DNA from 4 places in the Pseudomonas imperatae genome. Region 4 is predicted to be linked to each of the others. Evidence: riboswitches for the same ligand, from Rfam matches in the RefSeq annotation. Region 4 holds a riboswitch; each other region holds the start of a gene.

Region 1 (7,743 bases), on a different contig from region 4:
CAGTGATCCTTGGCGCCTATATCGACGACGTCGGCCGCCGCAAGGGCCTGATCGTGACCCTGTCGATCATGGCCAGCGGCACGATATTGATCGTGCTGGTGCCCGGCTACGAGACCATCGGCCTGCTGGCCCCCGCCCTGGTGTTGCTGGGCCGCCTGCTGCAGGGCTTCTCGGCCGGCGCCGAGCTTGGCGGCGTGTCGGTGTACCTGGCGGAAATGGCCACCCCCGGCAAGAAAGGCTTCTACACCAGCTGGCAGTCGGCCAGCCAGCAGGTCGCCATCGTCGTGGCTGCCGCGCTGGGCTACGGCCTGAACCAGTGGATGAGCGGTGACGACATCGCCGCCTGGGGCTGGCGCATTCCGTTCGCCGTGGGCTGCATGATCGTGCCGTTCATCTTCCTGCTGCGTCGCAAGCTGGAAGAGACCGAAGAGTTCAGCGCCCGCCGTCACCGCCCGGCCATGCGCGAGGTGTACAACACCCTGGTGGCCAACTGGACCATCGTGGTGGCCGGCATGCTGATGGTGGCCATGACCACCACCGCCTTCTACCTGATCACCGTGTACGCGCCCACCTTCGGCAAGAGCGTGCTCAACCTGAGCACCGCCGACGCGCTGATGGTGACCCTGCTGGTGGGTGTGTCGAACTTCATCTGGCTGCCTATCGGCGGCGCGCTGTCTGACCGTATCGGCCGCAAGCCGATGCTGATCGCCATGACCGTGTTGGCCATTGCCACCTCGTACCCGGCGCTGTCGTTCCTGGCCCAGGCACCAAGCTTCGCACACATGCTGGAAACCCTGCTGTGGCTGTCGTTCATGTACGGCATGTACAACGGCGCGATGATCCCGGCGCTGACCGAAATCATGCCGGTGGAAGTGCGCGTGGCCGGTTTCTCCCTGGCCTACAGCCTGGCCACCGCGGTGTTCGGCGGCTTTACCCCGGCCATCTCCACCGCGCTGATCCACAGCAGCGGCGACAAGGCCGCACCCGGCTACTGGATGAGCTTCGCCGCCCTGTGCGCCCTGTGCGCCACCCTGTACCTGTACCGCCGCGGCAGCGCCCAGCTGCGCGCCGCCGTGTGAGGGGCGTGGCCATGAAGAAATTGCTCAACAGCCTGGCCGCCCTGACCCTGGGGCTGGCCGCCGCGGGCCTGGCCCAGGCCCAGGACCTGACCGTGATGACCTCCGGCGGCTTCACTGCCGCCTACAAGATCCTCGGCCCGCAGTTCGCCGCGGCCCATGGCGACCAGCTGAACACCGTGCTGGGCCCGTCCATGGGCAAGGCCGCCGAGGCGATCCCCAACCGCCTGGCACGCGGTGAGCAGGCCGACGTGGTGATCATGGTCGGCTACGCCCTGGACGACCTGATCAAGCAAGGCAAGGTGCTGCCCGCCTCGCGGGTGGAACTGGCCGACTCACGCATTGGCCTGGTGGTGAAAGCCGGCGAGCCGAAGCCGGACATCAGCAGCGTCGCTGCCTTCAAGCAGGCGTTGCTGCAGGCCAGGTCCGTGGGTTATTCCGACAGCGCCAGCGGCGTCTACGTACAGGACCAGCTGTTCAAGCGCCTGGGCATCGAAGCCCAGCTCAAGCCCAAGGCGAAGATGATCGAGCGCATTCCGGTGGCCGGTGAAGTGGCCAAGGGCGAGCCGCAGCTGGGCCTGCAACAGGTCAGCGAGCTGTTGCCCATCGCCGGCGTGACCTACGTGGGCAAGATCCCCGAGCCGTTGCAGTCGGTGACGCGCTTCGCCGCCGGCATCCCGGTGGGCGCCGCGCACCCGGCCGAGGCCAAGGCCCTGCTCGACTACATGGCTTCGGCCCAGGCGCAGTCGGTGGTTACCGGCACCGGCCTGGACTCAGTGCCTCACTGATCTTCCAGGGGTTTCTTGAACTCCCTGATCAACTGCTCCAGTTCCAGCGCCGCCGGGGTCAACAGCCGGCCCCGGCGACGGATCAACCCCACGCTGCGCAACACCTCGGGCTCCACCAGCGGGATGCTGGTCATCCACTGGTGCTCGCCCAACGGCAAGGCCATGGACGGCACCGCCGCAATCCCCAAGCCCGCCTCAACCAGCCCGAGCATGGTCGTCACATGGCGGGTCTCGCAGATGCTCGGCCGCGCCGGGCGGATGTGCAGCAACGCCTGGTCCAGCACGAAGCGGTTGCCGGAGGTCTTGTCCACCGAGATGTAGTCGTGCTGGAAATACTCTTCCCAGCTCAGCTGCTTGCGCCCGGCCAGGGGGTGGTCGCGGCGGCAGGCGGCCACGTAGTGCTCCTGCACCAGCAGTTCGAATTCCAGCTCCGGCGGCAGGTTGCCGGTAAAGCTCAGGCCCAGGTCGGCCTCGCCGCTGAGCACGGCCTGCTGCACGTCGTTGGCGCTGGCATCGAGCACCTTCACGCGAATGCGCGGGTAGAGCTTGTGGTAGCGGGCCACCACCTTGGGCATGAAGTAATAAGCGGCCGACGGCACGCAGGCCACGGTGACGTTGCCCAGGCGCGTGGAGGCCACTTCGCTGATGCCCAGCAGGGCGATGTCCAGGTCATTGAGCAGGCGTTCGGCGCTGGGGGCGAAGGCGCGGCCGACCATGGTCAGGTTGACGCGGCGGGTGGTGCGGTCGAACAGCCGCACGTTGAGCGCGCTTTCCAGCTTTTCGATGCGCCGGCTCAACGCCGGCTGGGAGATGCTGATGGCCTCGGCGGCCTTGCGAAAACTGCCCTTCTCCACCACTGCGCGAAAGGCCTGCAGGTCGTTCAGGTCGAAATTGATGCTCATCCCGGTCACTCATGCCGAATTTTATTTATCCGATCAGCTTAATGCATGAATGGCCAGGATTGATGCTGGACCATAGTCGAAAGACCGTTCGTCGCCGCCCAAGCACCAACGCGGTGGCCGGGCAATCCATTGTAGGGAGCGAGGCGTCACCCTCTCGCTTCCCGAACAATAACGACGGAGATTTCCCATGGACGCATTCAAAGCAGGCACGCTTGTGCTGGCCCTGACCGGCGCGCTGGCAAGCCCCGCATTCGCCGCTGCCACCAGCGCCTTTGTCGCCGATGCCACCGCAGGCGGCATCACCGAAGTCGAGGCTGGCAAGCTGGCGCTGCAGAAAAGCAGCTCGGCGGACGTGAAGAGCTTCGCCCAGATGATGATCAAGGACCACGGCGCGGCCAACCAGAAGCTGGCGGCGCTGGCGCACAAGCTGGACCTGGTGGTGCCCGACGACGCCACGTTGATGGACCAGGCGAAGAAGAAAATCCTCGAAATGCGCGACGAGTCCTTCGACAAGGCCTACGCCGCCAATCAGGTGAAGGCCCACGAAGACACCATCGAGCTGTTCCAGAAAGAGGTCGAATCCTCCGACAAGGCCGAGCTCAAGGACTTCGCCAAACAGACCCTGCCCAAGCTGCAGGAGCACCTGAAAATGGCCAAGGAACTGCAAGCCAAGCATCAGTGATCCTGGCGCGCACGGCCGTGGATTTCCCACGGCCCTGCGCCAGCGTTTACCATGGGCGCTTTATGCCCTGCCAAAAGTCTTTCATGAACGCCGACGCCCTCGCTTTATTGCAGCAACACCTCAGCACCGCCCTGCAACACCCGCCTGCCGAAACCCGCCGCCTGTTCCACGGCCGCGGCCGCTGCTGGCCGGGCCTGGAGCAGATCACCGTGGACTGGCTGCAGGGGGTGCTGCTGGTGTCGCTGTTCCGCGAACCGGCCGCCGACGAGCTGGCCGCGCTGAAGCCGCTGCTGCTGGCACTGGCCCAGGCCACCCCACAGGTGCACAGCCTGATCCTGCAGCACCGCTACCTGCCCGACAGCGCCGCCGAATGGCTGCTGGGCGAGCCGGTGGAGCAATGGTTCATCGACGAGGACGGCCTGCGCTACCAGCTGGACCTGGGCCGCAAGCAGAACATCGGGCTGTTCCTGGACATGCGCTACGGGCGCCAATGGGTGCGCGAGCAGGCCGCCGGCAAGCGCGTGCTGAACCTGTTCGCCTACACCTGTGGCTTCTCGCTGACGGCCATCGCCGGCGGCGCCGAGCACGTGGTGAACCTGGACATGGCCCGCGCCGCCCTGAGCCGCGGCCGTGACAACCACCGCCTGAACGGCCACGACCTGGACCGCGTGAGTTTCCTGGGCCACGAGCTGTTCAAGTCGTGGGGCAAGGTCAAGCGTGGCGGCCCCTATGACCTGGTGATCATCGACCCGCCGTCGTTCCAGCGTGGCAGCTTCGTGCTCACCCAGGACTACCGCAAGGTGCTGCGCAAGCTGCCCGAGCTGCTGACCGAACAGGGCGTGGTGCTGGCCTGCGTCAATGACCCGGCCATCGGCTCCGACTTCCTGATCCAGAGCATGGCCGAGGAAGCGCCGCAGCTGACCTTCCAGCACCGCCTGGAAAACCCGCCGGAATTCCCCGACGCCGAGGCCGAAGGCGGCCTCAAGGCGCTGGTGTTTACCAGCGCCTGAACCTCGCATGACTGCGTAGCCGCTGCCGCAGGCTGCGCTGGCCCTTGTCCACGCTGAAAATCTCCAGCGTACGCCAGGGCCAGCGCAGCCTGGCGGCAGCGGCTACAGCGTTTGATCCAGGGAAGGTGAACGGCAGGTTGCTCTCTTGGGCAATGCCACTTACCCTCTGCGGGCTTTTTAATGCGTGCAGCAGGAAGCCGGTGCAACTCCGGCGCGGTCGCGCCACTGTGTTCGGGCCTCCCGAAAGCCAGACCTTGCTGCACGCCATTTCTTTCGCCCAACGGACGCGCCATCCCGGGAGCCGCTGCATGCTGTTACGCCGCCTTGCTTTTGCCTGCCTGTGTTTATCCGCCGCCTCAGCCGTAGCCGCCGCGCCGGCCAGCCACTACCCGCTGACCGTGCAGAACTGCGGCCACAGCGTGCGCATCGACGCCCCACCACAACGGGCGGTCAGCCTCGGCCAAGCCAGCACTGAATTTCTGCTGTCCCTGGGCCTGGGCCCGCGCATGGTCGGCACCGGCGTGTGGTTCGGGCCGCTGCCGCAGGCGCTGGCCGCCGCCGGCGCCAAGGTGCCGCGCCTGGCCGACAACGCCCCCAGCTTCGAGGCCGTGGCCAAGACCGCGCCGGACATCGTCGTGGCGCAGTACACCTACCACATCGGCCCCCAAGGCGAGGTGGCGACGCCCGAGCAGTTGCTGAAGCTGGGTATCCCCTCCTACGTGTCGCCCAGCGACTGCGACGGCAAGGGCGTGACCGCCACCTCCAACGCCGATGGCAGCCGCAGCCAGCTGTATTCCCTGGCCCTGGTGGACAAGGAAATCAGCGAACTGGCGACCATCTTCGACGTGCCCGCTGCCGGCCAGGCCCTCAGCGCACGCCTGCATGAGCGCGTGGCGGCCGCCGTGAAACTGGCCAACGCCACCGCGCACCCACCGCTGTCGGTGCTGTACTGGTTCTCCAGCACGCGCCTGGAAGGCGACCCGTGGGTGGCCGGCAAGCACGGCGCGCCGGGCTATATCTCCCAGGTGCTGGGCCTGCGCAACGTCATCGACAGCGATGAGGAATGGCCCGGCGTGAGCTGGGAGAGCATTGCCGCCCGTGACCCCGACGTGATCGTGCTGGCGCGCATGCAGCGCCGCCTCTACCCCGCCGACGACGTCGAGAAGAAGCTGGCCTTCCTGCGCAACGACCCGGTGACCCGCGAACTCAAGGCGGTGCGCAACGGTCGCCTGATCGTGGTCGACGCCAACACCCTGAACCCGTCCATGGGCGTGGTCGACGCCATCGAGCAGATCGCCAAGGGCCTGGCCGACACGGGCAAGGCGCCTTGATGCCAGTGGAGCGCAGCCGCCTGGGCCGCTGGGCCCTGGCCCTGCTGGCGCTGTTCAGCCTGGGCCTGTCGATTGCCCTGGCGGTGTCCCTGGGTGAGCTGGACATTCCCCTGGCCGTGACCCTCAAGGCGCTGCTCAACGGCCTGGGGCTGGGTGCCTATGAGGTGCCGCGGATCCAGCAGGGCATCATCTGGGAATACCGCCTGAGCCGCGCGCTGGTGGCCGCCTGCTGCGGCGCTGGCCTGTCGCTGTGCGGCGCGGTGTTGCAGGCGCTGCTGCGCAACGCCTTGGCCGATCCGTACGTGCTGGGCATCAGCGCCGGCGCCTCCACCGGCGCGGTGCTGGTGATGCTGCTGGGCCTGGGCGGCGGCTTGATTGGCATCTCCCTGGGGGCCTTCCTCGGCGCCGCGCTGGCGTTCGGCCTGGTGGTGCTGCTGGCCACCGGCATCCGCGGCGGCCCGGCCCAGGTGATACTGGCCGGCGTGGCCGGCGCGCAGCTGTTCAACGCCCTGACCGCCTGGATCGTCTCCACCTCGGCCAACGCCGAACAGGCGCGCAGCGTGATGTTCTGGCTGCTGGGCAGCCTGGGCGGCGTGCGCTGGGCGGACGTCGGCTTGGCCGCTGCGGTGGTGGGCGCCGGCCTGCTGGTGTGCCTGTACTGCGCGCGCACCCTGGATGCCTTCGTTTTCGGCGACGACGCCGCCGCCAGCCTCGGCGTGCCGGTGGCGGGCCTGCGCTGGTTGCTGTTCGGAGTGACGGCGCTGATCACCGCCACCCTGGTGAGCATCGTCGGCGCCGTGGGTTTCGTCGGCCTGGTGGTGCCGCACATCGCCCGCCTGCTGGTAGGCCCGCGGCACGTGCGGCTGCTGCTGGCCTGCGTGCTGATCGGCGCCAACTTCATGGTGCTGGCCGACATCGCCTCACGGTTGATCGTGCCCGGCCAGGTGCTGCCCATTGGCGTGGTCACCGCCCTGGTCGGCGCGCCGGTGTTCGCCGCCCTGCTCTACCGCAACCGGGCGGCGCCATGAGCCTGCGCGCCGACAACGTCGGCTGGAGCGTCGACGGCCAGGTGATCATCGACGGCATCAGCCTGGACCTGCCCGCCCAGGGCACCCTGGGCCTGATTGGCCCCAACGGCTCCGGCAAATCGACCCTGCTGCGCCTGCTGGCCGGCCTGCGCACGCCCAGCCAGGGCAGCGTCAGCCTCGACGGCCGCCCACTGGCGCAATGGCCGCGCAAGGCCGTGGCCCGGCGCGTGGCGCTGGTGGAACAGCACGCCGGCACCGAGGTGGACATTCGCGTGCAGGACATCGTGCGCCTGGGCCGCACCCCGCACCGTGGCGCGCTGTCGGCCTGGACCCAGGAAGACCAGGCCATCGTCGAGCAGGCCCTGGCGCGCACCGGCCTGGGCGCCCTGCGGCTGCGCAGCTGGCACAGCCTGTCGGGGGGCGAACGCCAGCGCACGCAGATCGCCCGTGCCCTGGCCCAGGGCCCCAGCGAACTGCTGCTGGACGAGCCCACCAATCACCTGGATATCCAACACCAGCTGCAGCTGCTACAACTGATTCAGGGCCTGCCGGTGACCTGCGTGATGGCCCTGCATGACCTGAACCTGGCCGCGATGTTCTGCGACCGCCTGGTGCTGCTGCAACAGGGCCGGGTGGTGGCCAGCGGCAGCCCGGAACAGGTCCTCACCGCCGGGCGGGTCGCCCAGGTCTACGGCGTACGCTGCATAGTCAGCCCCTCCGCCCACCATGGCCGCCCGCACATTCAATACCTGCCCTGAGGCATGGCCCATGAAAACCGTCCTGGTCATCGGCATCGGTGCCGGCAACCCTGACCACCTGACCTTGCAGGCGCTGAAGGCGCTGAACCGCGTCGACGTGTTCCTGCTGTTCGACAAGGGCCCGGCCAAGCACGGGCTCAACGACCTGCGCCGCGACCTGTGCACGCG
Region 2 (7,743 bases), on a different contig from region 4:
AGGCTGAAACCTGCCGAGGTCGCCACCGGGCCGGCCTGTTCCCCCAGCATCAGCAGGGTGTAGGCGGGCGCCCGGCCCAGGCGCGCCAGCTCCTCGTTGGCCGAGGCGAACACCTGCATCGGCCCGGTGACGTCCAGGCTCATCACCTCGGGATAAATCAAACAGGCAATCCGGCGCATAAAAACTCCTGGCTGAATTCTCCGTAGCAGCAGTCGTCTGTGGGAGCTGGCTTGCCAGCGAGCTTTTAGGGCCTCAACAGCTCGCTGGCAAGCCAGCTCCCACAGGGCTGCCGCTGCTACAGGGGTTGTCTGTAAAGGTGCGCGTGGCCGGCGCGGTACAGCGCCGACTCGCCGAAACAGTCAGTGTCCAGCACCCGCCCGACCAGGATCAGCGCCGTGCGGCGGAAACCCTTGGCCGCTACCTTGGCTTCAATGTCCGCCAGGCTGCCGGTCACCCAATCCTGGTCCGGCCAGCTGGCCTTGTGGATCACGGCGATGGGGCAGTCGGCACCATAGTGGGGCAGCAACTCCAGCACGATTTTCGACAAATGCTGCACGCCCAAATGAATGGCCATGGTCGCGCCGTGGCGCGCCAGGTCGTGCAGGGCTTCGCCTTCAGGCATCGGCGACTTGTCGGCATAACGGGTCAGGATCACCGTCTGCGACACCCCCGGCAGCGTCAGCTCGGCGCCCAGCAGGGCAGCGCAGGCGGCAGTGGCGGTGACGCCAGGGATGATTTCGAAGGGAATGCCGCGTGCGCGCAGGCAACGGATCTGCTCGCCGATGGCGCCATACAGGCTCGGGTCGCCCGAATGCACCCGCGCCACGTCCTGGCCGCGGGCGTGGGCGGCGGCCAGCAGGTCGATGATCTGCTCCAGGTGCAGCTCGGCGCTGTTGACCACCTGTTCGGCCTGGTGGCCTTCGAGCACGGCGGCGGGCACCAGGGAGCCGGCGTAGATGATCACCGGGCACTGGCGGATCAGCCGCTGGCCCTTGACGGTGATCAGTTCCGGGTCGCCGGGGCCGGCGCCGATGAAGTAGACGGTCATGTGCAAATCCTGAAGAAAACGAATGCTGCTTGAGCGAAATTCAAGTGCGAGGCGGTGATTATCCGGGAATCGGGCCCGCTTGTGCCAATGCGAGGGTGGCCTTGGGGCTTTTTTGCCGGCTGACGCGCAGCTGGCTGCCGGGCCCGGCCAGTGCCAGCGCGGCGCTTTCGGCCACGCCGTGGCAGCCGGTGTGGCTGAAGGCGACGGCGGAGCGGTGGGTCAGCCGGGGCTCGAAAGGCGCGAGCTGCGCGGCGCTGAAAAGCGTCAATGGCACGTCCAGCGCCTGCGCCAGTTCCAGCAGCCCGGCCTCGTCGGCCTTCAGGTCAATGCTCGCCACGCCCGTCACGTCGCCGCGGCTCAGGCCGTGGTGGGCGAGGGTGGTGTCGAGCAGGTCGGCCAGCACGCTGGCGGGGCAGCCGCGCTGGCAGCCGAAGCCGGCGTAGAGGTCAGGCATGGGAGGCGTCCGCACATTGCAAGCCACCACTATACCCGTAGCCGCTGCCGCAGGTAGCGGCTACGGGGCGATGTTGACCTTCCCCCCCACACTGCGTAGCCTTGCACCTTCGAGGTTCTCCGCCACGCGGAGCCAAGATGGGAATGCGGTCCAAGCCGCAGCTGCCCCCGCAACTGTAAGCGGTGCGCGCCCCGGCAATGCCACTGCGTTCCACGCGGGAAGGCGCCAGGGTCGGCTTTCGAGCCCACGCCGCAAGCCAGGAGACCTGCCTCGACAGACTTCCACTACAACCGGGCGGGGTGATCCGGTGGCGAATGCACCCGCGTGCCCGGCACCCGCGGTTCTCGTCCCGTTTGCCCGCCATATTGCCAAGGGCATCCGATGAAAACACTGGCCAAGCTTCCCGTCACCATCGTCACCGGCTTCCTGGGCTCGGGCAAGACCACCTTGCTGCGCCACATGCTGGACAACGCCCAGGGCCGCCGCATCGCGGTCATCGTCAACGAATTCGGCGAGCTGGGCATCGACGGCGAAATCCTCAAGCAGTGCACCATCGGCTGCACCGAGGAAGAGGCCACCGGCCGCGTCTACGAACTGGCCAACGGCTGCCTGTGCTGCACCGTGCAGGAAGAATTCTTCCCGGTGATGCGCGAACTGGTGGCCCGCCGTGGCGACCTCGACCACATCCTCATCGAGACCAGCGGCCTGGCCCTGCCAAAACCGCTGGTGCAAGCCTTCCAGTGGCCGGAAATCCGCAGCGCCTGCACCGTCGACGCGGTGATCACCGTGGTCGACAGCCCGGCCGTGGCCGCCGGCACCTTCGCCGCCTTCCCGGACCAGGTCGACGCCCAGCGCAAGCTGGACCCCAACCTGGACCACGAATCGCCGCTGCACGAGCTGTTCGCCGACCAACTGGCCAGCGCCGACCTGGTGATCCTCAACAAGGCCGACCTGATCGAGCCCGAGGCCCTGGCCGCCGTGCGCCGCGAAGTGGCCGAGGAACTGCCGCCGGCGGTCAAGGTCATCGAAGCCAGCAGCGGCCGCCTGCCGCTGGACGTGCTGCTGGGCCTGGGCGCCGAGTCGGAAGAACACATCGACGGCCGCCTGACCCACCATGATCATCACCACGACGACGATGATCACGACGACCACGACCACGATGCCTTCGACTCCATCTCCATCGAGCTGCCCGAAGCGCCGGAAGCCCAGCTGCTCGACGCCCTGACCACCCTGGTGGTCAAGCACGGCATCCTGCGGGTCAAGGGCTTCGCGGCCATTCCGGGCAAGCCGATGCGCCTGCTGATCCAGGGCGTGGGCACCCGCTTCGACAAGCACTTCGACCGCGCCTGGCGCGCCGAAGAAGCGCGTAGCACGCGCCTGGTGCTGATCGGCCAGGAGCTGGACGCGGCCCTGCTGGAAAGCCAGCTGCGCGCTGCCCTGAACGGTTAAGCCATGCACCTGCTGAGAACCCAGCCCGGCGGTTTCGTGCCGGACGACAGCATCGCCGACCTGGGCCAGACACCGGCCGAGCTGGTGATTCTCTGCAGCGGTGACTCGCACCTGGCGCTGCTGGCCGAGGCCGCCCGGCAACTGCCGGACGACTTCCCCAGCCTGCGCCTGGCCAACCCCATGCAGGTACAGAACCACGCCTCCGTGGACCTGTACGTGGACGAGGTGTTGCGCCACGCCAAGGTCATCCTGATTTCCCTGCACGGCGGCATCGGCTACTGGCGCTACGGCGTCGAGCAGCTGGTGGCGCTGGCGGAACGCGGCGTGCAACTGATCCTGGTGCCCGGCGACGACCGCCCCGACCCCGAGCTCAGTGACCTGGGCACCGTGGGCCGCGAGGTGGGCGAACGCCTGTGGCACTTCCTGCGCCAGGGCGGCATGGGCAACGCGTTGTCGTTGTTCAACTGCCTGGCCAGCCAGTTTCTCGGTCGCGACTACGCTTGGGCAGAACCCCAGGCGCTGCCGCGCACCGCCATCTATCATCCGGCCCACCATGATGCCGGCCTGGCTCAGTGGCAGGCCGACTGGCAACCCGGCCAGGCTGTGGTGCCGCTGATTTTCTACCGCTCGCACCTGCAGGCGGCCAACACCGGTTTCGTCGACGTGTTCTGCCAGCGCCTGCTGGCGGCCGGCCTGAACCCGCTGCCCATGGCCGTGGCCAGCCTCAAGGAGGCCGGCTGCCTGAGCCAGGTGCAGGCCTGGATGGACGAAGTCGGCGCGGCGGTGATCCTCAACACCACCGGCTTTGCCCAGTCCAGCCCGGAAGCGCCGCACCTGCGGCCGTTCCGCCGCGACATCCCGGTGATCCAGGCCATCTGCGCCCAGGACAACCAACCCGGCTGGGAGGCCAGCGAGCAGGGCCTGGGCCCGCGCGACCTGGCCATGCACATCGCCCTGCCGGAGCTGGACGGGCGCATCATCAGCCGCCCCATCAGCTTCAAGGACCTGGCCTGGCGCAGCGAGCGCAGCCAGTCCGACGTGGTCTGCTACCGCGCGCACCCCGAGCGCATGGATTTCGTCGCCGAACTGGCGCGGCGCTGGGCCGAGCTGGCGCGCCTGCCCAACGGCCAGAAGCGCATCGCGCTGATTCTGGCCAACTACCCGACCCGCGACGGCCGCATCGGCAACGGCGTGGGCCTGGACACCCCGGCGGCGGCGCTGAACATCCTGCGTGCCCTGCACGTCGAGGGCTACCCAGTGCAGGGCCTGCCCGCCAGCGGCACGGCGCTGATCCAGCAGTTGCTGGGTGGCGTCAGCAACGACCTCGACAGCCTCGACCTGCGCCCCTGCGCCCAGAGCATGGCCATGGACGACTACCTGGCGGCGTTCGCGCGCCTGCCGCTGGCCAACCAGCAGGCGGTGCGCGAGCGTTGGGGCGAGCCAAGCGCCGACCCCATGTGCCGCAGCGGCCGCATGATGGTCGCCGGCCTGCGCTTTGGCCTGACCTTCGTCGGCATCCAGCCGGCTCGTGGCTACCAGCTGGACCCCAGCGCCGTGTACCACGACCCCGACCTGGTGCCGCCCCACGGCTACCTGGCGTTCTATTTCTGGCTGCGCCACGCCTATGGCGCCGACGCCGTGGTGCACGTGGGCAAGCACGGCAACCTGGAATGGCTGCCGGGCAAGGGCGTGGGCCTGTCGGAACACTGCTGGCCCGACGCGCTGCTGGGGCCGATGCCCAACGTCTACCCGTTCATCGTCAATGACCCGGGCGAGGGCGCCCAGGCCAAGCGCCGCACCCAGGCGGTGATCATCGACCACCTGATGCCACCGCTGACCCGTGCCGAAACCTATGGCCCGCTGCGCGACCTGGAGCGCCTGGCCGACGAATACTACGACGCCCAGCTGCTGGACCCGCGCCGCGCCCGCGAGCTGCAACGCGAGATCCTGGCGCTGGTGCGCGACGCGCAGATCGACCGCGAGCTGCAACTGGATGCCGGCTGGGACAGCGACGCCGACGCTGCGCTGTGGCTCCCGCGCCTGGACACCTACCTGTGCGACCTGAAGGAATCGCAGATCCGCGACGGCCTGCACATTTTCGGCGAGTCGCCCACCGGGCGCCTGCGCATCGACACCCTGGCGTCGCTGTTGCGCATCCCGCGTGGCGATGGCCGCGGCGCCCACGCCAGTCTGATCCGCACCCTCGGGCGGGCGCTGCAGCTGGGCTTCGACCCGCTGGACTGCAACCTTGGCGACAGCTGGGACGGCGCCCGACCGGCCTGCCTGCAGGCGGTCAGCGCGGACAGCTGGCGCACCGCCGGCGACACCCGCGAACGCCTGGAGCTGTATGCCGCGCAACTGATCGAACAGGCGCTGCACACGCCTGCCGCCACTGGTTGGGCTGACGTCGACCTGATTCTCGACGGCCTGCGCGACACCGTGGCGCCACGCCTGGACGCGTGCGGCCCGGCCGAGATCGGCGGCCTGCTGGCGGCCCTGGGCGGGCGCTTCGTGCCTGCTGGCGCCAGCGGCGCGCCCAGCCGGGGCCGCCTGGACGTGCTGCCCACCGGGCGCAACTTCTTCTCGGTGGACGTGCGCAACCTGCCCACCACCACCGCCTGGCGCATCGGTTTCGCCTCGGCCAACCTGATCCTCGAACGCCACCTGCAAGACCACGGCGACCACCTGCGCCAGTTGGGCCTGTCGGTGTGGGGCACGGCCACCATGCGCACCGGCGGCGACGATATCGCCCAGGCCATGGCGCTGATGGGCGTGCGCCCGGTGTGGGCCACTGGCAGCCAGCGCGTCGACGATTTCGAGATTCTGCCGCTGAGCCTGCTCGACCGCCCGCGGGTGGACGTGACCCTGCGGGTGTCGGGCTTCTTCCGCGACGCTTTCGCCAACCTGCTGCGCCTGTTCGACGCCGCCGTGCAGGCGGTGGCCGCGCTGGACGAACCGGACGACCTCAACCCGCTGGCGGCCAAGGTGCGCAGCGAGCAGCAGGCCCTGCTGGCCCAGGGCATCGACGCCGAACAGGCGCGCCGCGAAGCCGGCTGGCGCATTTTCGGCGCCAAGCCCGGCAGCTACGGCGCCGGTGTGCAGGGCGCCATCGACGGCCGCCTGTGGCAGACTCGCGAAGACCTGGCCGAGGCTTACCTGAACTGGGGCGGCTACGCCTACGGCGGCACCGACGACGGCACGCCGGCGCGGGCGCAGTTCGCCCAGCGCCTGGGCCAGGTGCAGGCCGTGGTGCAGAACCAGGACAACCGCGAGCACGACCTGCTCGATTCCAACGACTACTACCAGTTCCAGGGTGGCATGCTTGCCGCGGCCGAGACCCTGGGCGGCAAGGCTGCCGCCAGCTACCACGGCGACCACAGCCAGCCTGACCTGCCGCGCATTCGCACCTTGAAGGAAGAACTCAACCGCGTGGTGCGCGCCCGGGCGGTGAACCCCAAATGGATCGACGGCGCCAAGCGCCACGGTTATAAAGGAGCGTTCGAGCTGGCGGCGACGGTGGACAACCTGTTCGCCTTCGACGCCACCACCCATTTGATCGACGACCACCAGTACGCCTTGCTCGCCGATGCCTACGTGCTGGACGCCGACACCCGAGGTTTCATGCAGCAGCACAACCCCCATGCCCTGCGCGACATCACCGAGCGCCTGCTGGAGGCCCAGCAACGCGGCCTGTGGGGCGAGCCGGGCGACTACCGCCAGGCCCTGGAAGAACTGCTGCTGGATATAGAAGAAGATGCCTGACATGCGCGATACCCCGCATTTTCCCCTGGCCGCCGTGGTTGGCGCCGACTCGCTGAAACTGGCCCTGTGCCTGAGCGCCATCGACCCGAAGATCGGCGGCGTGCTGATTGAAGGCCCGCGCGGCATGGCCAAGAGCACTTTGGCCCGTGGCCTGGCCGACCTGCTCGCCAGCGGCCAGTTCGTCACCTTGCCCCTGGGCACCACCGAGGAACGCCTGGTGGGCACCCTGGACCTGGACGCGGCGCTGGGCGAGGGCCGCGCGCAGTTTTCCCCTGGCGTGCTGGCCAAGGCCGACGGCGGCGTGCTGTACGTGGACGAGGTCAACCTGCTGCCCGACCACCTGGTGGACCTGCTGCTGGACGTGGCGGCCAGCGGCGTCAACCGCGTGGAGCGCGACGGCATTTCCCACCGCCACAGCGCACGCTTCGTGCTGATCGGCACCATGAACCCGGAGGAGGGCGAACTGCGCCCGCAACTGCTCGACCGCTTCGGCCTCAACGTGGCCCTGGACGGCCAGCCGGCGCCAGAGGAGCGCAGCCAGATCATTCGTCGGCGCCTGGCGTTCGACGCCGACCCTTACGCGTTCTGTGACGAGTGGGCCAGCCGCCAGGACGCCCTGCGCCAGCGCTGCCAGCTGGCGCGGGAGGTGTTGGAGGAGGTGCCGCTGGACGACCAGGCGCTGGCCGTCATCACCGAACGCTGTTTCGCCGCCGGCGTCGACGGCATGCGCGCGGACCTGGTGTGGCTGCGCGCGGCACGGGCCCACGCCGCCTGGCGCGGGGCCCTGGGTATCGAGGCCATGGATATCGATGCAGTGGCCGAGTTCGCCCTGCGCCATCGCCGTCGCCAGCCCCCCGAGGCGCCCCAGGGCGAGCAGCCGCCGCCTGCCGGCGCGCAAGCGTCCCAGGCCGCCAGCGGCGAAGGCCAGTGGGGCGGCCTGCCGCCCCAGGCCACGCCCATGGGCGCGCGGCGTGACGTGCCGAGCTGGCCAAAAAAGCCCTGAGCATTCGCCCGCGCCCCGGGGCGGGTG
Region 3 (7,743 bases), on a different contig from region 4:
CGCGCACCACCGCGGCGTTCGCCGACAGCTGCCAATGGTCGGCCAACGCCAGTTCCAGGCTGGCCTCCAGGCCTTTCGAGGACTGCTGGCCCACCTGCAGGGTGTCGCGGGTGATGGGGTCGGTGGTCAACAGCTTGCGCTTGACGATGTGGTACGCCGCCAGGGTCCAGGCGCCGCGGCCGTCCCAGAACTGCTGCTTGAGGCCCAGCTCGGTCTGCCTGGCCCGGGCCAGGTCCAGCTGCTGCTGGGTGGGGTTGAGGGTGACCAGGTCGCTGACGCCGTCCTGGCTGGTGCTGTACTGGCCGTATAGGGACAGCTGGTCGGTGACCGCGAACACCAGCCCGGCGCGCCAGTTGCCGCCGTCCAGATTGACGTCGCTGCGGGTGCCGGTACGCGCGTCGTCACGCTGGATGTGGTTCTGGTCGCGGCGCACGCCGGTCACCAGCGCCCAGCGTTCCGACAGCTGCAGGCGGTTCTCGGCGAACAGCGCGAAGGTCTGAGTGGTGCTCTGGCTCAGCGCCTGGAACGGCGACTGGCTGTGGAACCAGCCCGGCGCTAGCGCCCAGGGGTCTACGTAGTCGCCACCGACGTCGGTGTAGGGCGAGTTGTTGGCCAGGCCGAAGCGGATGCGGTTGTACTCGGCGCCGACCACGGTCTTGCTGGCCAGCCCCAACAGGCTGTGGTCGAAGGTGAAGGTCTGGCGGTCGCCCAACTGTTCTTCGTGATGCTTGATTTCCAGGTAGCTGCCGCGCAGCAACTGGCCCTGGCTGCTGTCCCAGCTGTAGCTTTCGGCGTTGCGCCAGTGGCGGCGGCTCTTGATGTAGTACAGCTCGTTGCTGGCACTGACGGCGTCGCTCAGGGTCCAGTCGCTGGTCAGCCGGGTCCATTGGTCGTCGTAGTGCTGCACGGCGTTGCGCACGTTGTAGTTCTTGTCGCGCAGGCTGTCGTGGTAGTGGCCGTCGATCAGCGGCGTGCCCAGGTAGTTCATGGGGCGGCTGTCACCGCGCTCGTGGGCCAGGGTGAAACTCAGGTCGTCGCTGGCCTGCCAGCGCAGGGCGCCGCTGAAGGCCAGGCTGGACGACTGGCCACGGTCTACCCAGCCGTTGCTGCTTTGCTGGTCCAGGGTCAGCCGGTAGCTGAGGCGCTCGCCCAGCGAGCCGCCGCTGTCGAACGCGGCCTGCTGGCGGTCGTCGCTGCCGTAGCCCACGCGCAGGTGGTTGCTGATGGCGCCGTCGAAGGGCTTCTTGGGGATCACGTTGATCACCGCGCCGGTGGCACCTTCGCCGTACAGCACCGAGGCCGGGCCGCGGATCACGTCGATGCGCTCCACCATCCACGGGTCCACCGGGAAGGTCTGGGTGCCGGCACCGGTGTACAGGCGCGCGCCGTCGAACAGGGTCATCACCGACTCGTGGCCGCTGAAGCCGCGCGCCGACAGCGCCGTGTTGCCGTTGCCCGGCGCGGCGATGCTGGTGATGCCGGGGGCGCGGGTGACGGCTTCCTGCACCGTGAGGTTGTTGCGCTGGTCGATGGCGCCTTCGTCGAGGCTGCTGATACTGGCCGGGGTCTGCAGCGGCGTCAGGTTCAGGCGCGAGCCTGCCGTGCCAGGGGTGGCCAGCGCGGAGTCGGCGTGTTCGCTGATGGTGGTGGCCGGCAGCGCCAGCTCATCGGCGGCGTGCACGGGCAAGGACAAGGCCAGGCACGGGGCCAGGCTGTGAAGCAGGGAAGTGCGGGACATGCTGTTCCAACTACAGTCAGGAAAAGATGAACCCGGAGGGACACGCATGGCAAATCGCGGGCGCAAACGCCCACGGAAACCGGCCTGCGCCCGCCCACCGCGGGTTGCCAATTGAAGCGTTTGCAGGCCGGTCTCCGGGCTTGCGAGGGTCATGAACGCGTCGCCTTCCCATGCTCTATGCACAGTGGCCTGTTGACGCGTTCGCTCGCTTACCGTTGCGGGGGCAGCGCCGGACTGATCACCAAAGTGACGCACCGGCTTCCCGTTTCACCCTGAGCACGGCGGCTGAGGGCACCTGAAACTGGCGCGCATTCGACCACTGATGTGGATCCAGGTCAATGTTTCAAACCCGATACGGCGACTTTCCCAGGCACCGTGGTATATTGCGCGCCATTACAGAATACATACCGCAGTACACTTCATAGGAGCAGGCATGGCACGGGGTGGGATCAACAAGGCAGTGGTGCAAAAGGCGCGTGAGGCGCTGCTGGCCCGGGGCGAGAACCCCACCATCGACGCCGTGCGCGTGGCGTTGGGCAACACCGGTTCGAAGACCACCATCCACCGCTACCTCAAGGAGCTGGAAGAAACCGACCAGCGCCGCCAGGCCCCGCGCGAGCACCTGACCCAGGAGCTGGGCGAGCTGGTAGGCCGCCTGGCCTTGCGCCTGAAGGAGGAGGGCGACGAGTACGTGCAGCAGGCCCAGGCGCGTTTCGACCTGCAGAAAGCCGTGCTCGAAGCCGACCTGGCCGAAGCCGCCAAGGCCCACGCCGCGTTGCTGCAGCAGTTCGAGATCCAGGCCGAGGCCCTGGCCAGTGAGTCGGAGCAGCTGGCTACCTGCCGCACCTCGTTGCAGGCCGAGCACACCCGCAACGCGCGGTTGGGCCAGGAGTGCAGCGACCTGCAGCTGCGCGTGCAGGAAAAGGACGAACACATCCGCTCGCTGGAAGACAAGCACCAGCACGCCCGCGACGCCCTGGAGCACTACCGCCAGGCGGTGAAGGAGCAGCGCGACCAGGACCAGCGCCGCCACGAAAGCCAGGTGCAGCAGGTGCAGGTGGAAGTGCGGCAGTTGCAGCAGAGCCTGATCGTCAAGCAGGACGAGTTGATGCGCCTGAACCGCGACAACGAGCGCATGCTGGTGGAGGCACGCCAGGCGCGCAAGGATCAGGACACCGCCACCCAGGCCCTGGCCGACAAGGCCGCCGAGGCCACGGCCCTGGCCACGCAATTGGCCCAGGCGTTGGGCGCACGCGAGGCGCAAGCCCAGCAGATCGAGGGGCTGCGCCAGGAGCAGGCGGCCCAGGCCAAGGCCAGCAAGGCCCAGGTGCTGCGCGAGGCGCGCCTGGAGCAACAGCTGCAACAGGCCAACGCCACCTTGGCGCAGTGGCGCGCCGACCGCGCCGCGGCCAGCGCCGAGTAACGCCGCTCAGGGCTGGGAAGGGGTATCGTCCGGGCCCACCGGGTGCAGGCCGCTGCGCAGGATGCGCCGCACCCGCTGCATCTTCTCCACCGAGCCGGGCACGCCGTTGCCCATGTCCAGCAGGGCCTGGGCGCACAGCTTGGGGCCGTAGCCGTCGAGCTTGGCGAATTCCTCGCCGGACATGTGAATGGTTTTGAGGGCGAAGGCCAGCAGGTTGTCGCCCGGGTTGGGGCCGTTGAGGATGCCCTGGATCATGTACGCCAGGGCCTGGCGGTACTGGCCCTGGGTGTGGATGGCGGCGCAGTCGATGTCGGTGCCGGCGAAGGTCTGCACCATCAGGCGGCGCATGACCTCGTCGAGCAGTGCCGGTTCGCTGCCGTCGTCCTCGAACACCTTGGTGCGGCGCAGAGGAATGACGTTGTCGTCGTGATCGCTCATGGGTACTCCTTGTGGTGACGCTACAGGGAAAGTATGCGCCATTGCGTTGCGCTGTCCATAATCCGCGCGGCGCTGTCCAAGCCAGGCACCGTTGCGAGCGGGCACACTGCAGGCCTGCCTTTGCCATCAGGAGCCCCTCCATGACCGAGTACGTGATTGCCCCACCGCCCGCCGCCAGCGTCGCCATTGCCGGCGACAGCCGCCGTTTCCCCGTGCGCCGGGTGTTCTGCGTGGGCCGCAATTATTCCGAGCACGCGCGGGAAATGGGCCATGACCCGGACCGCGAGCCACCGTTCTTCTTCTGCAAGCCCGCCGACGCCGTGGTGCCGGCCGAGGGCGTGATCGCCTACCCGCCGCTGACCGCCGACCTGCACCATGAGGTGGAACTGGTGGTGGCTATCGCCGAGGGCGGCGTCGACATCGCCCCCGAGCAGGCCCTGGCGCATGTGTGGGGCTATGGCGTGGGCCTGGACCTGACCCGCCGCGACCTGCAGGCCCAGGCCAAGAAGCAGGGCCGGCCGTGGGACTGGGCCAAGGGCTTCGACGAGTCGGCGCCGTGCACCGCGTTGATCCCGGCCAGCACCCTGGGCCACCCGGCCAGCGGCGCCATCTGGCTCACGGTGAACGGCGAGGAGCGCCAGCGCGGCGACCTGGCGGACCAGATCTGGGCGGTGCCGGACGTGATCGCCTACCTGTCGCAATCGGTGGCGCTGCAGCCCGGCGACCTGATCTTCACCGGCACCCCGGCCGGCGTCGGCGCCTTGCAGCCCGGCGACCAGGTCAGCGCCGGCATCGACGGTGTCGCCCAGTTCGCCTTGCGCATCGGCCAGCGCTGACAGCCGCCGCGCCGCGCTTTAGACTGGCGGCGTCTTTCCGGCTTTCGAGGTTGCTGCCATGTCGTCCCTGTCCCGCGTGCCCACCTACGGCATGCAGCAGCGCAGCAACCGCGAGGATTTCTACATCCGCGACAAGCAGGAGCGCGAGGCGCTGACCTCGCCGCACCGCCACGAATACTTCCAGATCCAGGTCAACCTGGGCGGCGACACCGTGCAGCACATCGGCGGCGCGGTGCGGCCGTTCCCGCGCAACGCCCTGAGCTTTATCCTGCCGCACCGCCTGCACCTGATCCCGCACCCCGAGCACGGCAACTTCATGCTCATCAACTTCGCCCAGGGTTTCCTGCTGCCGCACCTGGCCTGCGACCCGCTGGACCTGGAGGACGTGCCCCTGGGCCAGGCCCCCGAGCTGGCGCCGTTCCAGTGCCAGGAACACCTGGATTTCATTCTCGACGACGGCGCCTTTGCCGAGGTCCAGGCCTTGCTGCTGCGCCTGCGCGAGCTGGACCGCACCCGTGACTTCGGCACCACCACCTTGCTGCGGGCCGGGCTGTTGCAACTGATTGGCCTGGTCAGCCAGCGCTTCGCCCCGGCGTTGCAGCAACTGGCCAGCGACAAGGCCGCACGGCGCGGCCGCCGCGACGCGCTGGCGCGGGTGACGGCCTATATTCGCGAGCACATCGCCAACCCGGAGCTGACCTTGAAGGACGCGGCCGCCGCGGCGTTCCTGTCGCCCAACTACCTCACCCACCTGCTGCGCAAGGACACCGGCAGCACCTTCAGCGAACTGGTGCTGGAGCGGCGCATGCGCCTGGCGCGCACCCATCTGCTCAACAGCGACGAGCCCATCAGCCACGTCGCCCAGCGCTGCGGTTTCAGCGACGAAGCGTACTTTTCGCGGCGCTTCCGCCAGACCCAGGGCCTGCCGCCCGGGCAATTTCGCCGACAGCAGCGCGAGCATAGCGTCCATCAATGATGGTTAGCGTTGTGGCCGGGCTTTGCTAGGGTAGGTGAAAGGTTCAGACGAGCATGGACGATGAAGGCCACACAACAACGCACCCTGGCGGTCAACGGCATCACCCTGAGCGTGCACGTCGCCGGGCCCGAACACGGCCGGCCGGTGTGGCTGCTGCACGGTTTCCCCGAGTGCTGGTACTCGTGGCGGGCGCAGATCGCGCCGCTGGTGGCCGCAGGTTACCAGGTGTGGGTGCCGGAGATGCGCGGCTACGGCGCCAGCTCCGCGCCCCAGGCGGTGGAGGCCTACGACCTGTTGACCCTGTGCGCCGACATCCAGGGCGCCATGGACCTGCTGGGCCAGCGCCAGGTGTGCGTGGTGGGCCACGACTGGGGCGCGCCGGTGGCTTGGCACCTGGCGCTGCTGGAACCTGAGCGGGTGCAGGCGGTGGTGGCCCTGTCGGTGCCCTACGCCGGGCGGCCAAAGCAGCCGGCGATAGAGCTGATACGCGCGCACTTCAAGGACCGTTTCAACTACATCCTGTATTTCCAGAACCCGGGGGTGGCCGAGGCCGAGCTGGACGCCGACATCGCCCACACCCTGCGCATGTTCATGCAGGGCGGCGCCAACGGCGACCTGATCCTCAAGCACAAGCCCGCCAGCGCCACGCTGTTCGACGGCATCAACCAGCCCGACCGGCTGCCGCCCTGGTGCAGCGCCGAGGCGTTCGAGGTGTACGTGCAAACCTTCGCCGGCCGCGGCTTCCATGGCGCGCTGAACTGGTACCGCAATTTCGAACGCAACTGGCAGCGCACCGAAGCCCTGGCCGAAGCCTGCGTCGAGCAGCCGGCGCTGTTCCTGCTGGGCGACCTGGATCCAGTCGGCGTGCTGGAGGCGCACACGTTGCTGCGCATGCCCAAACGGGTGCCACGCCTGGAGCAGCACATCGTCAAGGCCTGCGGGCACTGGATACAGAGCGAACAGCCCGACATCGTCAACGGGCATTTGCTGCGCTTTCTGGCAAGCCATTTTCCCGTGTGACGTGCACAGGTGGGAGCTGGCTTGCCAGCGAGCTTTTGAGCCTCAACAGCTCGCTGGCAAGCCAGCTCCCACAATGAAGATTAATTTAACCTTCCAACCTCTTGATCCATAAAGCTTTACCCAAAGCCACGCACCACCAGCATATGCCTTTTCCCTAGGCACTTATGACCCCGCCCGGCATATCCATAGGCCAACTCCGTATTTTTGAACCAAAACGTACATTCCTACACTCCGCCGTCCCTGACCCCACCAAGGACGTCCGATGTACCGTCAAGCCTTCCCCCTGGCCCTCAGCGCCGCTTTGTTCAGCCAGCCCCTGTGGGCCGATGGTTTCCTCGATGACAGCAAGGCCGACCTGACCCTGCGCAACTTCTTCATCAACAACGACAACCGCAGCGGCACGGCCACCCCGTCCAAGCAGCAGGAGTGGGGCCAGGGCTTCATCCTCAATTACACCTCGGGCTTCACCGACGGCCCGCTGGGCTTGGGCCTCGACGCCCTGGGCATGCTCGGCCTGCGCCTGGACTCGGGCAAGGGCCAGGCCTACAACAGCGGCAGCAGCGGCGGCGGCATTGTCTTCCCCAGTGAGAGCGACGGCCGCGCGGTGAACGACTTCGCCAGCCTGGGCCTGACCGCCAAGCTGCGCTTCTCGAAGACCGAGATTCGCCATGGCACCCTGCAGCCGCACCTGCCGGTGATCGGCATCAACGACGGGCGCCTGCTGCCGCAGACGTTCCAGGGCACCCAGGTAACCAGCCGCGAGTTCGACAACCTGACCCTCATTGGCGGCAAGATCACCTCGGTGAAGGGCCGCAACTCCAGCAACCAGGCGTCGCTGTCGATCGCCGGCGCCAACAGCCTTACCGGCCAGCGCAGCAACGCCTTCTACTACGCTGGCGCCGACTACCGGCTGGACCCGCACACCACCGCGCAGTACTACTTCGCCAACCTCGACGACTTCTACGACCAGCATTTCGTGGGCCTGACCCACAGCACCAAGCTGCCGCGCGGCACCTTGCAGACCGACCTGCGCGGCTTCATCAGCAGCAGCCAGGGCGAGAACGCCAGCGCGGCCGGGCGGTTGGCCGGCTACAAATCCAGTGGCGCGGTGGGCAGCAACGGCGAGGTCGACAACCGCACCTGGAGCGCGCTGTTCACCTACACCCTGGGCAGCCAGTCGCTGGCGGCGGGGTACCAGCGCGTCAACGGCAGCAGCGACTTCCCGTTCATCAACCAGGGCGACGGCAACGCCCCGTACCTGATCACCAGCCGCCAGATTGGCCGCTTTCAGCACGCCGGCGAGCGCACCTGG
Region 4 (7,743 bases):
CCGAGCGGGCGCCACCGAGGATCAGTTGCAGCATGCCGGCGCCTCCTGTGGCAGGCCGCACAGGGCGCGCAGGCGGTCGGTGTCCAGGTGCTTTTCCACCAGGTCCGCCAGGCGTTCGATGTCCACTTCGCGCAGGGCGTGGTAGTCCACGTCCTGCACGTCTTCAAGGCCAGCCCAGCGCAGCAGCGCGCTGCTGGATGCCGATGCCTCGAACAACCCGTGCAAATAGGTGCCCAGCACCTGGCCGTCGTCGCTGAAGGCGCCGTCGCAGCGGCCGTCGTCCAGCTGCACCAGGGGCTTTGCCAGCGCCGGGCCACGGGTGACCCCGGCATGGATTTCATAACCCACCACGGCCGCGTCTTCCAGGCTCAGGCGGCCCTGGACGTTGCGCAGCTGCTTCTCGCGTTCCAGGGTGGTCTCGTAGGCCAGCAGGCCCAGGCCCGGGCTGGAACCGGGCGCGCCTTCCAGGCCCAGCGGGTCGTGCACCTGCTGGCCGAGCATCTGCAGGCCGCCGCAGATGCCCAGCAGCTTGCCGCCGTAGCGCAGGTGGCGGGCGATGGCGCCCTCCCAGCCCTGGGCGCGCAGGTAGGCAAGGTCGCTGCGCACGCTCTTGGAGCCGGGCAGGATGATCAGGTCGGCCGGCGGAATGCTGTCGCCGGGGCCGATGAACTGCAGGTCCACCTGGGGGTGCAGGCGCAGCGGGTCGAAGTCGGTGTGGTTGCTGATGCGCGGCAGCACCGGCACGATCACCTTCAGCACCTGGGCGGCCTTGTCGGCCTGGCGCCGGTCCAGGCCGTCCTCGGCTTCCAGGTGCAGGTCCAGCACATAGGGCAGCACGCCGATCACCGGCTTGCCGGTGCGTGCCTCCAGCCAGTCCAGGCCCGGTTGCAGCAGGGCGATGTCGCCGCGGAAACGGTTGATGATGAAGCCCTGCACCCGCGCCTGCTCGCTGGGCGACAGCAGTTCCAGGGTGCCCACCAGGTGCGCGAACACGCCGCCACGGTTGATGTCGGCGATCAGCAGCACCGGGCAATCCACCGCTTCGGCAAAACCCATGTTGGCGATGTCGCCGGCGCGCAGGTTGATCTCGGCCGGCGAACCGGCGCCTTCCACCATCACCACCGGGTACTGCTCGCTCAGGCGCTGGTGCGAGGCCAGCACCGCCTGCATGGCGATGGCCTTGTAGTCGTGGTAGGCCACGGCGTTCATGGTGGTGACCGCGCGGCCATGGATGATCACCTGGGCGCCGGTGTCGCTGTTGGGCTTGAGCAGCACCGGGTTCATATCGGTGTGCGGCGCCAGGTACGCGGCCTGGGCCTGCACCGCCTGGGCACGGCCAATCTCGCCACCGTCGGCGGTGACCGCGCTGTTGAGCGCCATGTTCTGCGGCTTGAACGGCACCACCGCCACGCCCTGGCGGGTCAGCCAGCGGCACAGCGCGGTCACCAGGGTGCTCTTGCCGGCATCGGAGGTGGTGCCCTGCACCATCAATGTACTCACGGATGTTCCTCGTTGAAGGCGTGCAGCGCCTGCTCCAGGCGCAGCCAGTCGGGCTCTTCGGGTGGCAGGCCGAAGCGCACGCTACTGGTGGCGACGAACAAGCGCACGAGAATGCCGCGCTGGGCCAGGAACGCGTGCAGCGCCACGGCCTTGTCGGTGACCAGCCACTGGAACAGCGCGCAGCCGCCATGGGGCGCCAGCCCGAACTGCGCCAGCAGGCCAGCCAGGCGCAGGCTCGCCAGTTCGCTGCGCTCGATCATGCGCTGGTGCCCGGCGGTGTCGCCCAGGCAGGCCTGGCCGAGAATGCGCGTGGGACCGCTGACGGCCCAGGGGCCGACCTGCTCGGCCAGCAGCTGGAGAAACTTTTTCTGCCCCAGCACAAAGCCCAGGCGCACCCCGGCCAGGCCGAAGAACTTGCCGAACGAGCGCAGCACGATCAGGCCCGTGCGCTCCACGTGGGGCGCCAGGCTGACCGCCGGGGTGTTGTCCATGAAGGCTTCGTCCACCACCAGCCAGCCGCCGCGCTGAGCCAGCCGCGCGTGCCAGTCCAGCAGGCGGCTGGCGGGCAGCACGCGGCCGGTGGGGTTGTTGGGGTTGACCACCACCAGCACGTCGAGGCTGTCGAGGAAGAAGTCCACCTCGCTCTCGCTGACCTCGCGCACCAGGTGCCCGGCGCGGCGCCAGGCCTCGGCGTGCTCGGCGTAGCACGGCGACAGCACGCCGATCTTGCCACCCCGGCGCAGGCGCGGCAGCAGCTGGATGGCGCACTGGGAGCCAGGCACCGGCAGCACCTGGTTGACCCCATAGTAGGCGCAGGCCGCCGCTTCCAGGCCGTCGTCGGTTTCCGGCAGGCGCGCCCAGGCGCGCTCGGGAATCGCCGGGATCGGCCAGGGCCAGGGCGCCAGGCCGCTGGACAGGTCGAGCCAGTCGGCCTCGGCGATGCCGTATTGCTGCGCGGCCTTGCGCAGTCGTCCACCGTGCTCAAGCATAGAATTGCCCTCCCACACACAGGATCAGCAGCCACAGCCACACACCGCGCTGCACCAGTTGCCAGCCGCGGTCGATGGCGTCGGCGTCGGCCGCCGGGCCTTCGCCCAGGGTCGCGCGCTCATGCAGCTCGCCATGATAGACCGCCGGGCCACCCAGCTCGACGCCCAGGGCGCCAGCACCGGCAGCCATGACCGGGCCGGCGTTGGGGCTGTCCCACTTCGGCGCCTGCTGGCGCCAGCAGCGCAGGGCCAGGCGCGTCTTGCCCAGCACCGCGTAGGTCAGGGCCACCAGCCGTGCAGGAATATAGTTGAGGACGTCGTCGATGCGCGCTGCCGCCCAGCCGAAACGTTCGAAGCGCTCGTTGCGGTAGCCCCACATGGCGTCCAGGGTATTGCTCAGGCGGTACAGCACCACGCCCGGCGCGCCGGCCACGGCAAACCAGAACAGCGCGGCGAACACCGCGTCGCTGCCGTTCTCCAGCACCGACTCGGTGGCGGCGCGCGCCACGGCGTTGGCGTCCAGCTCGCTGGTCTGGCGGCTGACCAGGTAGCCCACGCGAGTGCGGGCGGTGTCCAGGTCATCGCTGCGCAGGGCCTGGGCCACGGGCGCCACGTGCTCACCGAGGCTGCGCAGGCCCAGGGCGCAGTACAGCGCGAGGATTTCCACCAGGGTGCCCACGTATGGCAGCCAGGACAGCAGCGTGGCCAGCAGGGTCAAGGGGATGACGGCCAGGAACCAGGCCGTCACACCGTGGCTGCGCCACCCACGGCCGCCGCCGTTGAAGCGGCGCTCCAGGCGGTCGGCCAGGCGCCCGAAGGCTACCAGCGGGTGACGGCTCTTCGGCTCGCCAAGCAGGGCATCCAGCGCCACGCCGGCAACGGTGACCAGGGCGATGCTCATGGCTTAACCCCCCAGTGGTTTTCATACAGCATCTCGCTCAATGGCTTGGCCTCGGCCCAGCCTTCCATCACCAGCATGGGCGATGGGTAGAATTCGGTCACCGGGCCCAGGCACAGCACGGCCATGGGCTTGGCGCCGGCGGGCAGGCCCAGCAGGTCGGCCAGGGCCTGGGGGTCGAACAGCGAGACCCAGCCCATGCCCAGGCCTTCGGCACGCGCCGCCAGCCACAGGTTCTGGATGGCGCAGGACAGCGACGCCAGGTCCATCTCCGGCAAGGTACGGCGGCCGAAGATGTAGCGCTCGCGGTCGTCCATCAGCGCCGCCACCAGCACCTCGGCGCAGTCGTTGATGCCTTCCACCTTGAGCTTCATGAACTCGTCCGAGCGCTCGCCCAGGGCCTCGGCGGTGCGCACCCGCTCGTCCTCCACCACCGCCTGGATACGCTCGCGCAGGGCGCGGTCGCTGATGCGGATGAAGCGCCAGGGCTGCATCAGGCCGACGCTGGGCGCCTGGTGCGCGGCGTGCAGCAGGCGCGCCAGCAGTTGCGGGGCGACGTCGCCGCCGGCGAAGTGGCGCATGTCGCGGCGCTCACCGATGGCTCGGTAGATGGCCGCGCGCTCGGCGGGGGTGTAGGCGTTGTCAGTCATCAAATGTGCGAGGCCCCTTTGGGGCAGAACAGGGCGGCAACGGCCGCCGGGTTGGACGGGAAATAGAAGTGCACGTACGACGCCGTCAGCCGGCCATCACGGTACACCGCCTCGGCGCCGCGGCCACCGTTGGGGCTGAGGCCACGGGCGATGGGCTCAAGCGCGGTGCTGGTCAGCGAATGGTGGTAGGTGTGCCCGCGCAGGGTGCCTTCGGGCAGCTCCACGGCTTGCAGGGCCAGGGCCGCCAGGCGCTTTTGCATCACCGCTTCGCCAGGCAGCAGGCCCAGCAGCTCGGCGCGCTGGCCGTCGACGTCGGTCAGGGCGTCCAGCAGGTAGAGCATGCCGCCACATTCGGCCAGCAGCGGTTTGCCTTCGGCGTGGTGGCCGCGAATCGCCGCCAGCATCGGCGCGTTGGCCGCCAGGGTGTGGTGGTGCAGTTCCGGGTAGCCACCGGGCAGGTACAGGCTGTCGCAGGGCGGCAACTGTTGGTCATGCACCGGCGAGAAGAAGCTCAGCTCGGCGCCCATGGCGCGCAGCAGGTCGAGGCTGGCGCCGTAGGTGAAGGCGAAGGCCTCGTCACGGGCGACGGCAATGCGCACGCCGGCCAGCAGCGGTTCGCACGGCACCGGGGTGGGCGCAGCAAAGGTGACCGGCGGTGGCAGCGCGACTTCGCAGCTTGCCGCCAGGGCATTGGCGGCCGCGTCCAGGCGCAGGTCCAGGTCGTTCAGCTCGCTGGCCTGCACCAGGCCCAAATGGCGGCTGGGCAGTTCGATGCCGGTCTCGCGAGACAACGCGCCGTACCAGCGCAGGCCTTCGGTGAGGCTGCCTTCAAGCAGTTGCGCGTGGCGCAGGGTGCCGACGCGGTTGGCCAGCACGCCGGCGAACGGCAGGTCCGGCTGGTAGCGCGCCAGGCCCAGGGCCAGGGCGCCGAAGGTCTGGGCCATGGCGGTGCCGTCGATCACGCCCAGCACCGGCACGCCGAAGTGCCGCGCCAGGTCGGCGCTGCTGGGGGTGCCGTCGAACAGGCCCATCACGCCCTCGATCAGGATCAGGTCGGCCTCGGCCGCCGCTTCCCACAGCAGGCGCCGGCTTTCCTCGGCGCCCACCATCCACAGGTCGAGCTGGTACACCGGCGCGCCACTGGCCCGTTCCAGGATCATGGGGTCGAGGAAATCCGGCCCGCACTTGAACACCCGCACCTTGTGCCCCTGGTTGCGGTGCAGGCGCGCCAGGGCGGCGGTGACGGTGGTCTTGCCCTGGCCAGAAGCGGGTGCTGCGATCAGCACCGCCGGGCAATGACGCGGCTGGGTCATAGCTCGATGCCCTTCTGGGCACGAATGCCGGCCTGGAAGGCGTGCTTGAGCATGCCCATCTCGGTGACGGTGTCGGCCAGTTCGACCATCTCGTCCTTGGCGCCACGGCCGGTGACCACCACGTGCTGCATGGCGGGACGCGCCTGCAGGTCGGCCAGCACCTGGTCGAGGTCCAGGTAGCCGTGCTTGAGGGCGATGTTCAGTTCATCGAGAATCACCAGGCCGATGCTCTCATCCTGCAACAGGCCACGGGACACTTCCCAGGCGGCCTGGGCGGCGGCGATGTCACGCTGGCGGTCCTGGGTTTCCCAGGTAAAGCCCTCGCCCATCACGTGGTAGCGCACCTGCTCGGGGAAGCGGCGGAAGAACAACTCTTCGCCGGTGGCGTTGCGGCCCTTGATGAACTGCACCACGCCGCACTGCATGCCGTGGCCCATGGCGCGCGCGAGCATGCCGAAGGCCGAGCTGCTCTTGCCCTTGCCGTTGCCGCTCAGTACCAGCAGCAGCCCGCATTCGTTGGGCGCATTGGCAATGCGCTCGTCAATGATCGCCTTCTTGCGCAACATGCGCGCCAGATGGCGTTGTTCACGTTCCTGGGATTCACTCATCGCAGCTCTCCGCTACACCTGCACACAGGCGACATCGACGAAAAGCCGCCGCCCGGACGGACGCAGCACAGACTCGTCAATGCCGCTCTCACCCGCGCGACAGAACAAAAGGGGACCGGCAAGCCAGCGGCTTGCCAAGAAGGGTTCCAGGCCGGTCTCCGGACTCATGAGCGGGGGCATGCACACCCGGGGCCACGCGCCTTCCCGAGCCAATTCGGCCCAGTGGCGCCATGCGCGACCTTGACTCATTTACCGTTGCGGGGGCAGCGCCGGGCTCGCACACCTGCGGCGGCTCACCGGCTTCCCTGTTTCACCCTGCCAGCCGTGGGGCTGCAGGGCACCTGAAACACGCCGGGAAGGTTAGAGGGTTGGGGGTGGGAGGTCAATTAAAGCTCGCCATACCTCCCCCGTAGCAGCTGCCGCCAGGCGGCGTCCGGCCCTGACGCGGCCTTCGGCCGCTGCTACGGAGCGCGTGCACCTTTGTCGATCGCGTCGCCTGCATCGCGGCCAAGGCCGGCTCCTACCACGAACGGCGTAGGAGCCGACTTTAGTCGCGATGCAGACGACGCCGTTTCAAGACAGTTGCTGCTGCGGGGTTTTATTGGAACCACTGCCCTACCCCGCCCCTCTACAGCACATACCTCCGCCTCAGCGAGCAATTACAATGCACAAGACCCGCCTGGCCCTGATCATCCTCGCCTCCAGCACGCTGCTGGCCTGTGGCGAGTCCTCGACCCTGAAGGTGGCCGACGGCACCGGCCCGCACCCGCAGCTGCCGGCGCCGAACAAGACACTGATCCCCACGGTGAACATCGCCGACGCCATCGGCTGGCCCGACGGCGAGAAACCCCAGCCGGCCAAGGGCACCCAGGTGGCCGCCTTCGCCGAGGGCCTGGACCACCCGCGCTGGCTGTACGTGCTGCCCAACGGCGACGTGCTGGTGGCCGAGACCAACGCGCCGCCCAAGCCCGAGGACGCCAAGGGCATCAAGGGTTGGGTAATGAAGAAGGTCATGGGCAAGGCCGGCGCCGGCGTGCCCAGCGCCAACCGCATCACCCTGCTGCGCGACACCGACGGCGACGGCGTGGCCGACACCCGCACAGTGTTCATCGCCAACCTCAACTCGCCGTTCGGCATGACCCTGGTGGGCAGCGACCTGTACGTGGCCGACACCGATGCCCTGCTGCGCTTCCATTACAACACCGGCGCCACCGCCATCAGCGGCCAGGGCACCAAGGTGACGGACCTGCCGGGCGGGCCGCTCAACCACCACTGGACCAAGAACGTCATCGCCAGCCCCTCGGGCAACAAGCTGTACGTCACCGTGGGCTCCAACAGCAACGTCGGCGAGAACGGCCTGGACAAGGAAGCAGGCCGCGCGGCGATCTGGGAGGTGGACCGCGCCAGCGGCGAGCACCGCATCTACGCCTCCGGCCTGCGCAACCCCAACGGCATGGGCTTCGAGCCGCAGACCGGGCAGTTGTGGACCTCAGTCAACGAACGCGACGAGATCGGCAGCGACCTGGTGCCTGACTACATCACCTCGGTGAAGGACGGCGGCTTCTATGGCTGGCCGTTCAGCTACTACGGCCAGCACATCGACAACCGCGTCAGCCCGCAGAACCCGGCACTGGTGGCCAAGGCCATCGCCCCGGACTACGCCGTGGGCCCGCACACCGCTTCCATCGGCTTCACCTTTGCCAGCAACAGCGGCGGGCTGGCGGCGCCGTTCAACCATGGCGCCTACGTAAGCCAGCACGGTTCGTGGAACCGCAAGCCACACAG

The links. Region 4 has a riboswitch for cobalamin ahead of cobO (cob(I)yrinic acid a,c-diamide adenosyltransferase). Riboswitches for the same ligand answer to the same signal wherever they lie in the genome.
Region 1: it holds a riboswitch for cobalamin, as region 4 does, so the genes downstream of both, ACWKWX_RS12045 (ABC transporter substrate-binding protein) here and cobO (cob(I)yrinic acid a,c-diamide adenosyltransferase) in region 4, are expected to answer to the same signal.
Region 2: it holds a riboswitch for cobalamin, as region 4 does, so the genes downstream of both, cobW (cobalamin biosynthesis protein CobW) here and cobO (cob(I)yrinic acid a,c-diamide adenosyltransferase) in region 4, are expected to answer to the same signal.
Region 3: it holds a riboswitch for cobalamin, as region 4 does, so the genes downstream of both, ACWKWX_RS21295 (TonB-dependent receptor) here and cobO (cob(I)yrinic acid a,c-diamide adenosyltransferase) in region 4, are expected to answer to the same signal.

Annotation. Positions count from the first base shown of each region.
Region 1 covers NZ_JBSKHP010000008.1:70,858-78,600, reverse strand. The annotation lists gene tcuC (MFS transporter) at 1-1,079, shown strand, start outside; gene ACWKWX_RS12065 (substrate-binding domain-containing protein) at 1,091-1,864, shown strand; gene ACWKWX_RS12060 (LysR family transcriptional regulator) at 1,858-2,766, opposite strand; gene ACWKWX_RS12055 (DUF4142 domain-containing protein) at 2,954-3,448, shown strand; gene ACWKWX_RS12050 (class I SAM-dependent methyltransferase) at 3,532-4,458, shown strand; adenosylcobalamin (AdoCbl) riboswitch at 4,625-4,765, shown strand; gene ACWKWX_RS12045 (ABC transporter substrate-binding protein) at 4,767-5,789, shown strand; gene ACWKWX_RS12040 (FecCD family ABC transporter permease) at 5,789-6,817, shown strand; gene ACWKWX_RS12035 (ABC transporter ATP-binding protein) at 6,814-7,575, shown strand; gene cobF (precorrin-6A synthase (deacetylating)) at 7,586-7,743, shown strand, end outside.
Region 2 covers NZ_JBSKHP010000009.1:47,155-54,897, reverse strand. The annotation lists gene ACWKWX_RS13325 (GlxA family transcriptional regulator) at 1-179, opposite strand, end outside; gene cobM (precorrin-4 C(11)-methyltransferase) at 296-1,048, opposite strand; gene ACWKWX_RS13315 (cobalamin biosynthesis protein) at 1,107-1,502, opposite strand; cobalamin riboswitch at 1,598-1,789, shown strand; gene cobW (cobalamin biosynthesis protein CobW) at 1,884-2,951, shown strand; gene cobN (cobaltochelatase subunit CobN) at 2,955-6,713, shown strand; gene ACWKWX_RS13300 (magnesium chelatase ATPase subunit I) at 6,715-7,716, shown strand; gene ACWKWX_RS13295 (vWA domain-containing protein) at 7,698-7,743, shown strand, end outside.
Region 3 covers NZ_JBSKHP010000017.1:107,286-115,028, forward strand. The annotation lists gene ACWKWX_RS21295 (TonB-dependent receptor) at 1-1,738, opposite strand, end outside; cobalamin riboswitch at 1,847-2,052, opposite strand; gene ACWKWX_RS21300 (DNA-binding protein) at 2,172-3,161, shown strand; gene ACWKWX_RS21305 (hypothetical protein) at 3,168-3,599, opposite strand; gene ACWKWX_RS21310 (fumarylacetoacetate hydrolase family protein) at 3,740-4,435, shown strand; gene ACWKWX_RS21315 (helix-turn-helix transcriptional regulator) at 4,494-5,411, shown strand; gene ACWKWX_RS21320 (alpha/beta fold hydrolase) at 5,472-6,431, shown strand; gene ACWKWX_RS21325 (OprD family porin) at 6,694-7,743, shown strand, end outside.
Region 4 covers NZ_JBSKHP010000007.1:187,132-194,874, reverse strand. The annotation lists gene cobU (bifunctional adenosylcobinamide kinase/adenosylcobinamide-phosphate guanylyltransferase) at 1-34, opposite strand, end outside; gene ACWKWX_RS11380 (cobyric acid synthase) at 22-1,488, opposite strand; gene cobD (threonine-phosphate decarboxylase CobD) at 1,497-2,489, opposite strand; gene cbiB (adenosylcobinamide-phosphate synthase CbiB) at 2,482-3,390, opposite strand; gene bluB (5,6-dimethylbenzimidazole synthase) at 3,387-4,037, opposite strand; gene ACWKWX_RS11360 (cobyrinic acid a,c-diamide synthase CobB) at 4,037-5,350, opposite strand; gene cobO (cob(I)yrinic acid a,c-diamide adenosyltransferase) at 5,347-5,958, opposite strand; cobalamin riboswitch at 6,091-6,318, opposite strand; gene ACWKWX_RS11350 (PQQ-dependent sugar dehydrogenase) at 6,623-7,743, shown strand, end outside.